2 regions of the Mesorhizobium montanum genome follow, and region 2 is predicted to be linked to the other one. Evidence: riboswitches for the same ligand, from Rfam matches in the RefSeq annotation. Region 2 holds a riboswitch; the other holds the start of a gene.

Region 1 (4,387 bases), on a different contig from region 2:
TTGTTGAGCGCGACACTCGGGGACGGAAACAAGGCCAAATCCTACATCCTACGCAATCCGTCAGCGGAGAAGCGAAGCTGGCTGCAGCGGCTTTTCGGGCCGAAGGAGGAAGCCTACATTTTCCAACTCGATCCACGCGACGATGCCGGCGCCAGGGCACTTTCGGAGCTGCGTGACCGGGGCTTGAATATCGCCGCCAATGCCGTGGCGCAGTCAGCCGAGCATATCCTCAGTTTCCTCCACATGCTGCGCGCCGAACTCGCTTTCTATATCGGCTGCCTTAACCTGCGGCAGCGGCTCGTCGCCAAGGGCGAGCCGATCGCGTTCCCGGTGCCAGTCGACGCTGGCGAGCGACGCCACCACTTCGAGGGACTCTACGACGTCTGCCTGTCGCTGAGTATGGAGAAGCGTGTCGTCGGCAACGACGTCGACGCCGTAGGCAAGGTTCTCACCATAGTCACCGGGGCCAATACCGGCGGCAAATCCACCTTTCTGCGAAGCTTCGGCCTGGCACAATTGATGATGCAATGCGGCATGTTCGCGCCGGCCGTCTCGTTCTCCGCCAATCTCTGCGACGGCGTCTTCACCCACTACAAGCGCGAGGAGGACAGTTCGATGACGAGCGGCAAGTTCGACGAGGAGTTGAGCCGCATGAGCCGGATTGCCGATGTCCTGGCGGGAAACTCCCTTGTTCTCTTCAACGAATCCTTCGCCGCGACCAATGACCGGGAGGGGTCGGAGATCGCCAAGATGATCGTCGACGTTCTTTTGAAGAAGGGGATCAAGATGGTCTTCGTCACGCATCTCTACGCCTTCGCACATGCCTATGTCGACGGGAAGTCTGATGACCTCATGTTCCTGCGCGCCGAACGCGAGCCCGACGGAACGCGCACGTTCAAGCTTGTCGAGGCCGAGCCGTTGCGGACCAGCTTCGGCCAGGATCTCTATCAGGCAGTGTTTCAAGACGGCCCGCGCAAAAACGCAGCGGCCTAAGCCAAGCGTCAACTAAACGTGCAGTCGTCGCGATTGCGTGCCGGTTGGACGATGGGCGATCCGACCGCCGGCTAGTATGAGCGACAGGCAAGGCTTTGGCTGCGCCGCTACCGGGGACCGCAGCGAGGCTGACGCTTACAGGGTGACAGGCAAATCTGGCGTGCGCCAAAAGCCCGTCGCTTACGTCATTTGCCTCGACGGGCTTTTTAGCTAAGCCTTAGAAAATGTTAATGTCAGTCGCTGCAAAGGCGGAGCATAATCCCTTTCTACCCCGCAATGGGGCAAGGGCCCGGCCTGTCCCCTCAAGTCCCCCAACCCCCCGACAGGCCGGGCGCCCACTCGCGTTTTAGGCGCGTCCATTCGGGAAGCCCACGCGCCGAAGCCCTCAATAGCCGCAAGGCGGGCGTGAAGGCCAGATAGCTCGGCCATTTCAAACTGATGCACTACCGTTTGGCGTGAATCCTTGTCCCGAGCGGCCAAGTCTGCTAGCTTTTCTGGCGCGGGGATGGAGTCCCCCTTTAACCGCCGCGGTGCTGATGACTCCTGCCATGCGTGATTCATGGTGGGAAGGTGCGGCTGACAGATTTCCCTCCATGAACAGATGCGGCACGGGCTGGTGCAGACAATGATGCGTGCTGAGATCGCATTGATGAACAAGCAACGCTGGGCAGCTCCACCGGACAGGCCGACCGAGCTGTCGAACATCGAGTTGCGCTACGGAAGCGTCGTCCGGATACTGGTGGAGATGGGGTTTCGCGGGTCGACGAGCGAGCACACCTTCAACGACTACATAAAATCGCTTCGGAAGCTCGGGCTGCCCGTGTCATCAAAGACGGCGCCGCGAAAGGGTCACGCCATCATCTATTCCTTCGAGAACGTCATGGATCTGGTGCTTGCGTTCTTGCTTCGAGTGTACAACGGCGTTCCGGACGCAGTCCTAAGGCAGCTCGTGGAGGCCCGACCGGAACTCCATCGCCTCTATTGGCTGGCCTACCGTGATCGCTGTTCCGGTCTCGGATCCCCTTTCCGGATCGGCAAAGGCGATGGTTCATTTGAGATAGCAGGCGTCTTCCTCGACCTGAAGCTGAACCACGCTGGCGGCAGGCTGGTGGGCTTCGGCCCGCCAGTTGCACTTTCCCCGATGGAGGCCTTCGCCAGATTTGCGCAATCGGACATCACCTCGCGGGCGTTTCTTCCTATGCGGCTTTCAGAGCTGTGCGAAAGGGTAGCCGGACTTGCCAGGCAGGAAATGATGAACCGCCGCGCGGACGGTTGACGCGGCCAGGCGTTCGTAAATGCGCGTTGAAGGCAACGATGCCGTTGACTTTTCGGCGCCGGATTCCATATGATGCCCAAAGGTGATGGAGTTCACCTTTTAACCGCCCTCAGGGCTGATGACTCCTCTGGTGCCGCTAAAAGGCATGGAGAGGAGTCCAATGATCATTCCCCCAAACGACAATTGTGGCCCGAATTCCGCTCGCGCGGTCGATTTGCCCCGCGCTGACGAAACGGGAGCGTCGTAGGGGCATGCGCGACATTCTATTGCAGATCGCCCAGTTGCTGACGGTACTGGCTTTCGCGCCGCTTCTGCAGGGTTTCATCCTGTGGGCGGAGGAACGCGTGCAACGCTCGCAAGGTCCGAGCGTCCTCCAGCCCTATCGAGACCTCCGCAAGCTGTTCCGCAAGCAGATCGTGGTCCCCGAGACGGCATCCTGGATCTTCTGGATAGCCCCGGTCGTCGCCTTCACCTGCATGTTGACCGTTCCGATCCTCATTCCGGTGCTCACGAATTACCCCCTGCCCTATTCGGATATGGGAGACATCCTTGGCGGCGGCCTGATCCTCACCCTCGGCTCATTCATGGTCGTGCTGGCAGGCCTCGATTCCGGCAGCGCCTATGGCGGCATCGGGTCGAGCCGAGCGGTGATGCTCGCCATACTCGCCGAACCGACTTTGATCCTCGTCTTCGTCGGCATCACGCTGCTTGCCAAGGCGATGATCCCGTTCGTCGTCAACCATCTGCTGGTGGAAAGTCCGGCGGTCTATTGGAGCCCCGCGCACCTTTTCCTGGTTGCGGCCTTCTTCGTGCTCTTGCTGGTCGAGACAGACCGCTTGCCGATCCACTCGAGCACCCACATCGAGGTCTATATGATCGAGGAAGCACGTATCCTCGAATATTCCGGACCGCTTCTGGCGCTGCTCAAATGGGCCTCAATGATGAAGCAGTTCATCCTCTACACGATCTTCTGCAATGTCCTGATCCTGCCCTGGGGCCTTTCGGCCGGAGGGACGGCTATCGGGGCGTTGGGAGCCCTTGGCGGCGTCCTGGCCAAGTTCCTGTTGGTCGCCATCGCCGTCATCGTCGTCGAGACGGTTCAGTCGCGACTGCGCTTCTACCGCTACCAGGAGCCTTTGGCCGCCTCATTCCTGCTCGCCGTCGTCGCCATCATCAGCACACAGCTAGGGTAGATACCCGCCATGGTCATCGCGCATCTTGACCCGCTCGCCGCATCGCTCTTCAGCCTGATGACGATCGTCAGCCTTCTGCTCGCCTTCGTCATGCTCGGTTCGCGCTGGCTCGACAATTATCTCTACGCTTTCGCCGGCGAGTCCTGGGTCATTGCTGGGCTTTCGGCATCGGTCGGCTACTATGCCGGCTATCCCGAGCTTTACCTCATCGCCATCCTGACGGCGCTCTTTCGCGGGCTGCTCCTGCCTTACCTGCTGTGGCGGATCATCAAGCGGCTTGAAGTCAGCCGCGAGCTGCACGAGATCCTGCGGCCGAGCACGGCGTTGGTCGTTGGCGCGCTGGCCGTCGTTTTCTCGCTGGTCGTAGCCTACCGCATAGGCGGCGAGCTTGGCCTGGCCGGCACGGTCGCCGTGCTGGCGCTCACCGTCATGCTGTCGATGAAGCTCATCGGCTTCCTGATGCTCACGGTCCGGCACGAGGCGATCAGCCAGATCCTCGGTCTGCTGGTGCTGGAGAACGGTATCTTCCTGGGCGCGCAGATCCTCGTGCCCGGCATGCCGTTGTTGATCGAGCTTGTGATCCTGTTCGACCTGTTGATCGTCGTCGCCTGCTTCGGTGTGCTGGTGCAGTACTTGATGAGCCAGATAGGCAGCACCTCGAGCTTCGAGCTCAGGCGACTGGTGGGCTGACCGATGGCAGGCACGCCTCTGATTGTGCTGATCGCCGCTCCGGCCGTCGCCGTCGCCGGTTCCCTTGCCGGGCGAGGCGCTCGCCTAGCTGAAGCGCTGAACCTCGCGGCAAGCATCGTCGCCTTCATCGCGGCCGTCGGGCTCGTGGCCGTCGCGGCGACTGGTGCGCCCCGGACATGGTGGGCCGATTACATTCTGCTCGACGTGACCGGCGCATGGGTGATCCTGTGTGCGG
Region 2 (4,387 bases):
GCGCCGGGCGAAAACATCGTTCTGGTAGTGGCGGCCTCGCCGCACCGCCAGGCGGCCTTCGAGGCGGCGAATTTCCTCATGGATTATCTGAAGTCGCGCGCGCCCTTCTGGAAGAAGGAACATCTCGCCGACGGCTCCCAGGGCGGCTGGGTCGAGGCCAAGGAAGCCGACGATCACGCGGCGGGCCGCTGGACGAAACCGGACCAATAAAAATCGCGTTCGGCCATCGAACGACCGCAATCCCTGCCAAGCTTGCCAATCGGTTTGATTTGCTTGGCGGAGCAATCTCATGCTGGATCGTATCACGGAATTCTTCATCTTCGGGCTGGTGCCGTTGGTCGTCGGCGTGCTTGCCGTGCCTGAAGTGATCGATGCCGGCGAAAGGACCATAGCGGGCGAGGTGATCTATCGCGAGCGCATCGCCCTGCCGCCCGACGCCGTGCTCGTGGTCGAGCTCGCCGACGTCTCGCTGGCCGATGCGCCGGCAGCGGTAATCGCCAAGCGCAGGATAGCGCCCGCCGGCCAGGTGCCGATCAGGTTCGAGATCGGCTTCGATCCCAAGACGATCCAGAAGGGCCGGACCTATACGCTGCAGGCGCGCATCACCGTCGGCGAGCGGGTACTGTTCATCACCGATACAAGCCATCACGTCGATCCGCTGGCCGGCAAGCCGCGGACCGTCGTGCTAAAAATGGCGACGTCTTGACGCTTCACCAAGCGCGGGCCGAGGCATTCGCAAAAGATCAGCCCTGTGGCGGCTGCGGCGCTGGCGTTAGGCCGAAGCGGCGCATCAGGTCCATGAGCCTCGCATGGTCGGGCGGACCGCCGGTGCTGAAGATGGCGAAGGCCTCGCGGAAATACTCCGGCCCGATCGCCGCCGGCGTCACCACACAGAGCACCTTGGCGGTTTCGGCTGTGTCGTTGTCGAAGCGATGGACCGCGCCGCGCGGTATGCACAGCGCCTGTCCCGGCTCGATGTTGTGCTGCTGGCCATCGACGGTAAGCGAGAGTACGCCCTCGATCCCATACATGGTCTCTTCATAGTGGTCGTGGCTATGTGCCGGGGCGAGTAGGCGCTGGGAGCCGGGCACCGTCAGCTCGAAGGCGGCGATACTGCCGTTCGACTGCTCGCCGGTGAGAAGGAAGCGCACGGCAAGCCTGCCATCGCCGATTGTTTCGTCCGCCGGATTGACGCGGATCTGGCTGGCTTTCTCTAGCATTGAATCCTCCCATGTGGTAAATCGAATTTACCAATGTAGGTAAACTCAATTTACCGGACTGTCAATGGCCCAACTCACGGATGACCCGCCAAGCAAGCCTCCCTTGATCGGCGCGCTGCTGCGCGTGCCGGCCACGGCCATCCACCGCAAGCTGATACGGGAGCTCAGGGCTTCCGGGTTCGAGGACCTCAGCCCGCCGCATATTGCGGTGATCCAGTATCCGGGTCCGGACGGGATGCGCCCGAGCGCGCTTGCCGAGCGCGCGGCCATGAGCAAGCAGGCCATGAACCAGCTGCTGAAGACGCTGGAGGGCATGGGCTACATCACGCGTTCGGTGGCGTCTGACGCCGCCGGCGGGACGGTCGTCAACTTCACCGACCGCGGCCGCGCGGCTTATCAGAAGATGGCAGACATCCTGTTGGACATCGAGCGCGAATGGGCCGAGGAGCTCGGCGAAAAGCGCTTCCACGAGCTGAAGAGGCTGCTCGGCGAATTGTGGGACACGCCGCTTATTCGCTGAGGCGGTTGCCCTCGGGCCGACCACCATTGCCGGGAATAATCCGGGTCCGCGAAGCGTTCCTTCCAACATGGCGGGCAGGCAAAAAGGGATGTTTCCCGAAAACGTCCCTTCGTTGAAACCGCCAGACCGATGGCGCGGATCGATCTGGCACTCAAGGAGACCAGATATGAAAAAGCACGCGATCATCCTGGCAGCCACCGGCGTATCGCTGATTGCCTTCGCCGGCTTCACCAGGGCGGACGATCATCTGTTCAACGCCGAGCAGCATGGGCTCAGTCCCGACAGCCAGCCTTTCCAGACCAACAAGGCCGGCCATAGCGGCGACCTTGCGCCTGGACAGGGCAGTCCGTTCGCCGGCGAGGAGACCAAGACGCCGGCCACCGACACGACGGCGGCGAACGACCACGCAAATGTGAAAGATCGTCAAGCCAAATGACCCCTTGCCCGCCGGGAGGGCGGCGGGTTTCGGCTTGAAGCAAGCAGCTTGGCAATGGGTTTCTGCGTTGGCACGTCGGCGCCGTCGCAAGTTGACCGCGCCGCCGCAACCGCCTAGGCTCCCTCGAAAATGGGGATGGGGTTCCCCCGAAACCGCCCTTATGGGCTGATGACTCCTGCCAGGCGTGCTCTCGCGCGGCAGGATTTATTTTTTTCTGCTCGTATCATGCCTGTCTTCATGAGGTGATTCCGTTGGGATCGCGTATGGAAAGGCTTTGAAGCGATGACCGTTGCGGCTTGCGCCCTGGTTCTGATCGGCGGTTTCTTCGGCGGCATTTCCCGCTTTTTCCTCTCCGGCGTGGTCGGCCGCGGATTTGGCGAGACCTTTCCCTGGGGCACGCTGCTGGTCAACGTTTCCGGCGCTCTTGCCATCGGCGCCTTCGCCGGCGCGGCGCGGGCGGTCGGCGGTGTCTTCGCCAGCGATCTCGTCCGCGACCTGATCGTCGTCGGCCTGTTCGGCGGCTACACTACGGTGTCGTCCTTCTGCCTGCAGACACTCAACCTGGCGCTCGACGGCGAGAGCCGGCTCGCCGCCTTCAACGTCGTCGCTTCGTCGGTTCTGTGCGTTTTGTTCGTCGCCATCGGCTTCTGGGCGGCCATCTGGGTGGCTGCGTCAGCCACCTGGATGGCTTATTTAGCCACCTGGACGGCTGGTTAGCCATCGGGATGGCGGGCCGAGCGATGGCGGACAGACAGATGGAGAGGCGGCTTTACCTGGCGGTAGGCTGCGGCGCGGCGATCGGCTCGCTGGCCCGCTTCCTGTCGGGCTATGTCATCGTTTCGCTGCTCGGCCTGAACCCGCTTTGTTCGACCGCCTTGGTCAATATCGTCGGCTCCTGGATCATCATGGCCTTCGCCACGCTGACCCGCCCGGACGGGCGCCTGATGGTCGGTCCTGTCAGCCGCAATTTCGTCATGGCGGGCTTTTGCGGCGGCCTCACCACTTTCTCGGCGATGAGCCTCGATACATTTATCCTGCTGTTCGAGGGCGACTGGCCGCTGGCCGTGACCTATTTCATCAGTGTGGTCGGGCTGTCGCTCGTCGCCGCATGGATGGGCTATCTCATGGCGTCCAGGTTCAACCGCTTGCCAAAAGCTAATCAGGCGAACAGGTAGTCAGGAGGAGAACATGGAACTTCCCGCACAATGCGCGCTGCTCAGGATCTTCTTCGGTGAGGACGACATGGCGGCCGACGGCAAGCCGCTGCACGAGGCGATCGTCATCAAGGCGCGCCAGACCGGCATGGCCGGCGCCACGGTGCTGAGAGGTCCGCTCGGCTTCGGCCGCTCCAGCGTGCTGCACACCGCCAAGATCCTGCGCCTGTCGCAGGATCTGCCTATCGTCGTCGAGATCGTCGACGCGCCGGAGAAGATCGACGCGCTGATCCCTGAGATCAAGGCGCTGACGAAGACGAAGAGCTGCCTGATCACCCGCGAGAAGGTAGAAGTCATCCGCTACGGTGACGGGGACTGAACCCTCGCCAATCGCCCGATCAGCGGTGGCGAAGTTGGCGGCAGATGGTATCTTCGTCGAAAATGCCGGCGGAAAAAAGCTTCATGGCTTCGATCGCCAGGTCGGAAGCCTCGGAACTGCCGCGGGCAATGCCCCGCTCCACGCAGACCTGGTCATAGATGCGCTTCAGCAGGACGAGATCGTCCGGATATGCAACGCCGCTCTTGGAAACATGGGGACCTATCATCGCATCCTCCGTTGTCGGGACGGAAGCGCGACAGAAGCTCGCGGGGGCGGGGAGACTTCTATCGCTAGGCTGGCCACCATAGGTTGCTCGGCCAGCCCCGCATTTACCCATGTTAAAGGCGGCCCGGAGCCGCCTCTATTTCCTGGCAGATTTGGCTAAGTCAGCCGACGATCTCGGTGTCGGAAAACCAGTACTTGATCTCCTGCGCGGCCGTTTCCGCAGCGTCCGAGCCATGCACCGAATTCTCCCCGATCGACAGCGCATGCACCTTGCGGATGGTGCCTTCGGCGGCATTGGCCGGATTGGTGGCGCCCATCACTTCGCGGTTCTTGGCGATGGCGTTCTCGCCTTCCAGCACCTGCACGATGGTCGGAGCCGACGACATGAATTCCACCAGCTCGCCGAAGAACGGGCGATCCTTGTGGACGGCGTAGAAACCCTCGGCCTCGCGG

What was found. A riboswitch is a leader RNA that binds a small molecule or an ion and turns the genes downstream of it on or off. The one in region 2 is predicted to bind fluoride.
Region 1: another riboswitch for fluoride. It lies ahead of RFM68_RS27575 (respiratory chain complex I subunit 1 family protein); the one in region 2 lies ahead of crcB (fluoride efflux transporter CrcB).

What each region holds. Positions count from the first base shown of each region.
Region 1 covers NZ_JAVIJF010000024.1:43,736-48,122, reverse strand. Annotated here, with positions in the region: gene RFM68_RS27585 (MutS-related protein) at 1-993, shown strand, start outside; fluoride riboswitch at 1,486-1,546, shown strand; gene RFM68_RS27580 (hypothetical protein) at 1,619-2,269, shown strand; fluoride riboswitch at 2,342-2,404, shown strand; gene RFM68_RS27575 (respiratory chain complex I subunit 1 family protein) at 2,521-3,462, shown strand; gene RFM68_RS27570 (hypothetical protein) at 3,472-4,152, shown strand; gene RFM68_RS27565 (proton-conducting transporter transmembrane domain-containing protein) at 4,156-4,387, shown strand, end outside.
Region 2 covers NZ_JAVIJF010000015.1:80,602-84,988, forward strand. Annotated here, with positions in the region: gene RFM68_RS20670 (molybdenum cofactor biosynthesis protein MoaE) at 1-210, shown strand, start outside; gene RFM68_RS20675 (YbaY family lipoprotein) at 290-706, shown strand; gene RFM68_RS20680 (cupin domain-containing protein) at 744-1,220, opposite strand; gene RFM68_RS20685 (MarR family winged helix-turn-helix transcriptional regulator) at 1,324-1,740, shown strand; gene RFM68_RS20690 (hypothetical protein) at 1,907-2,176, shown strand; fluoride riboswitch at 2,299-2,361, shown strand; gene crcB (fluoride efflux transporter CrcB) at 2,459-2,893, shown strand; gene crcB (fluoride efflux transporter CrcB) at 2,917-3,351, shown strand; gene RFM68_RS20705 (DUF190 domain-containing protein) at 3,365-3,709, shown strand; gene RFM68_RS20710 (hypothetical protein) at 3,729-3,935, opposite strand; gene ndk (nucleoside-diphosphate kinase) at 4,096-4,387, opposite strand, start outside.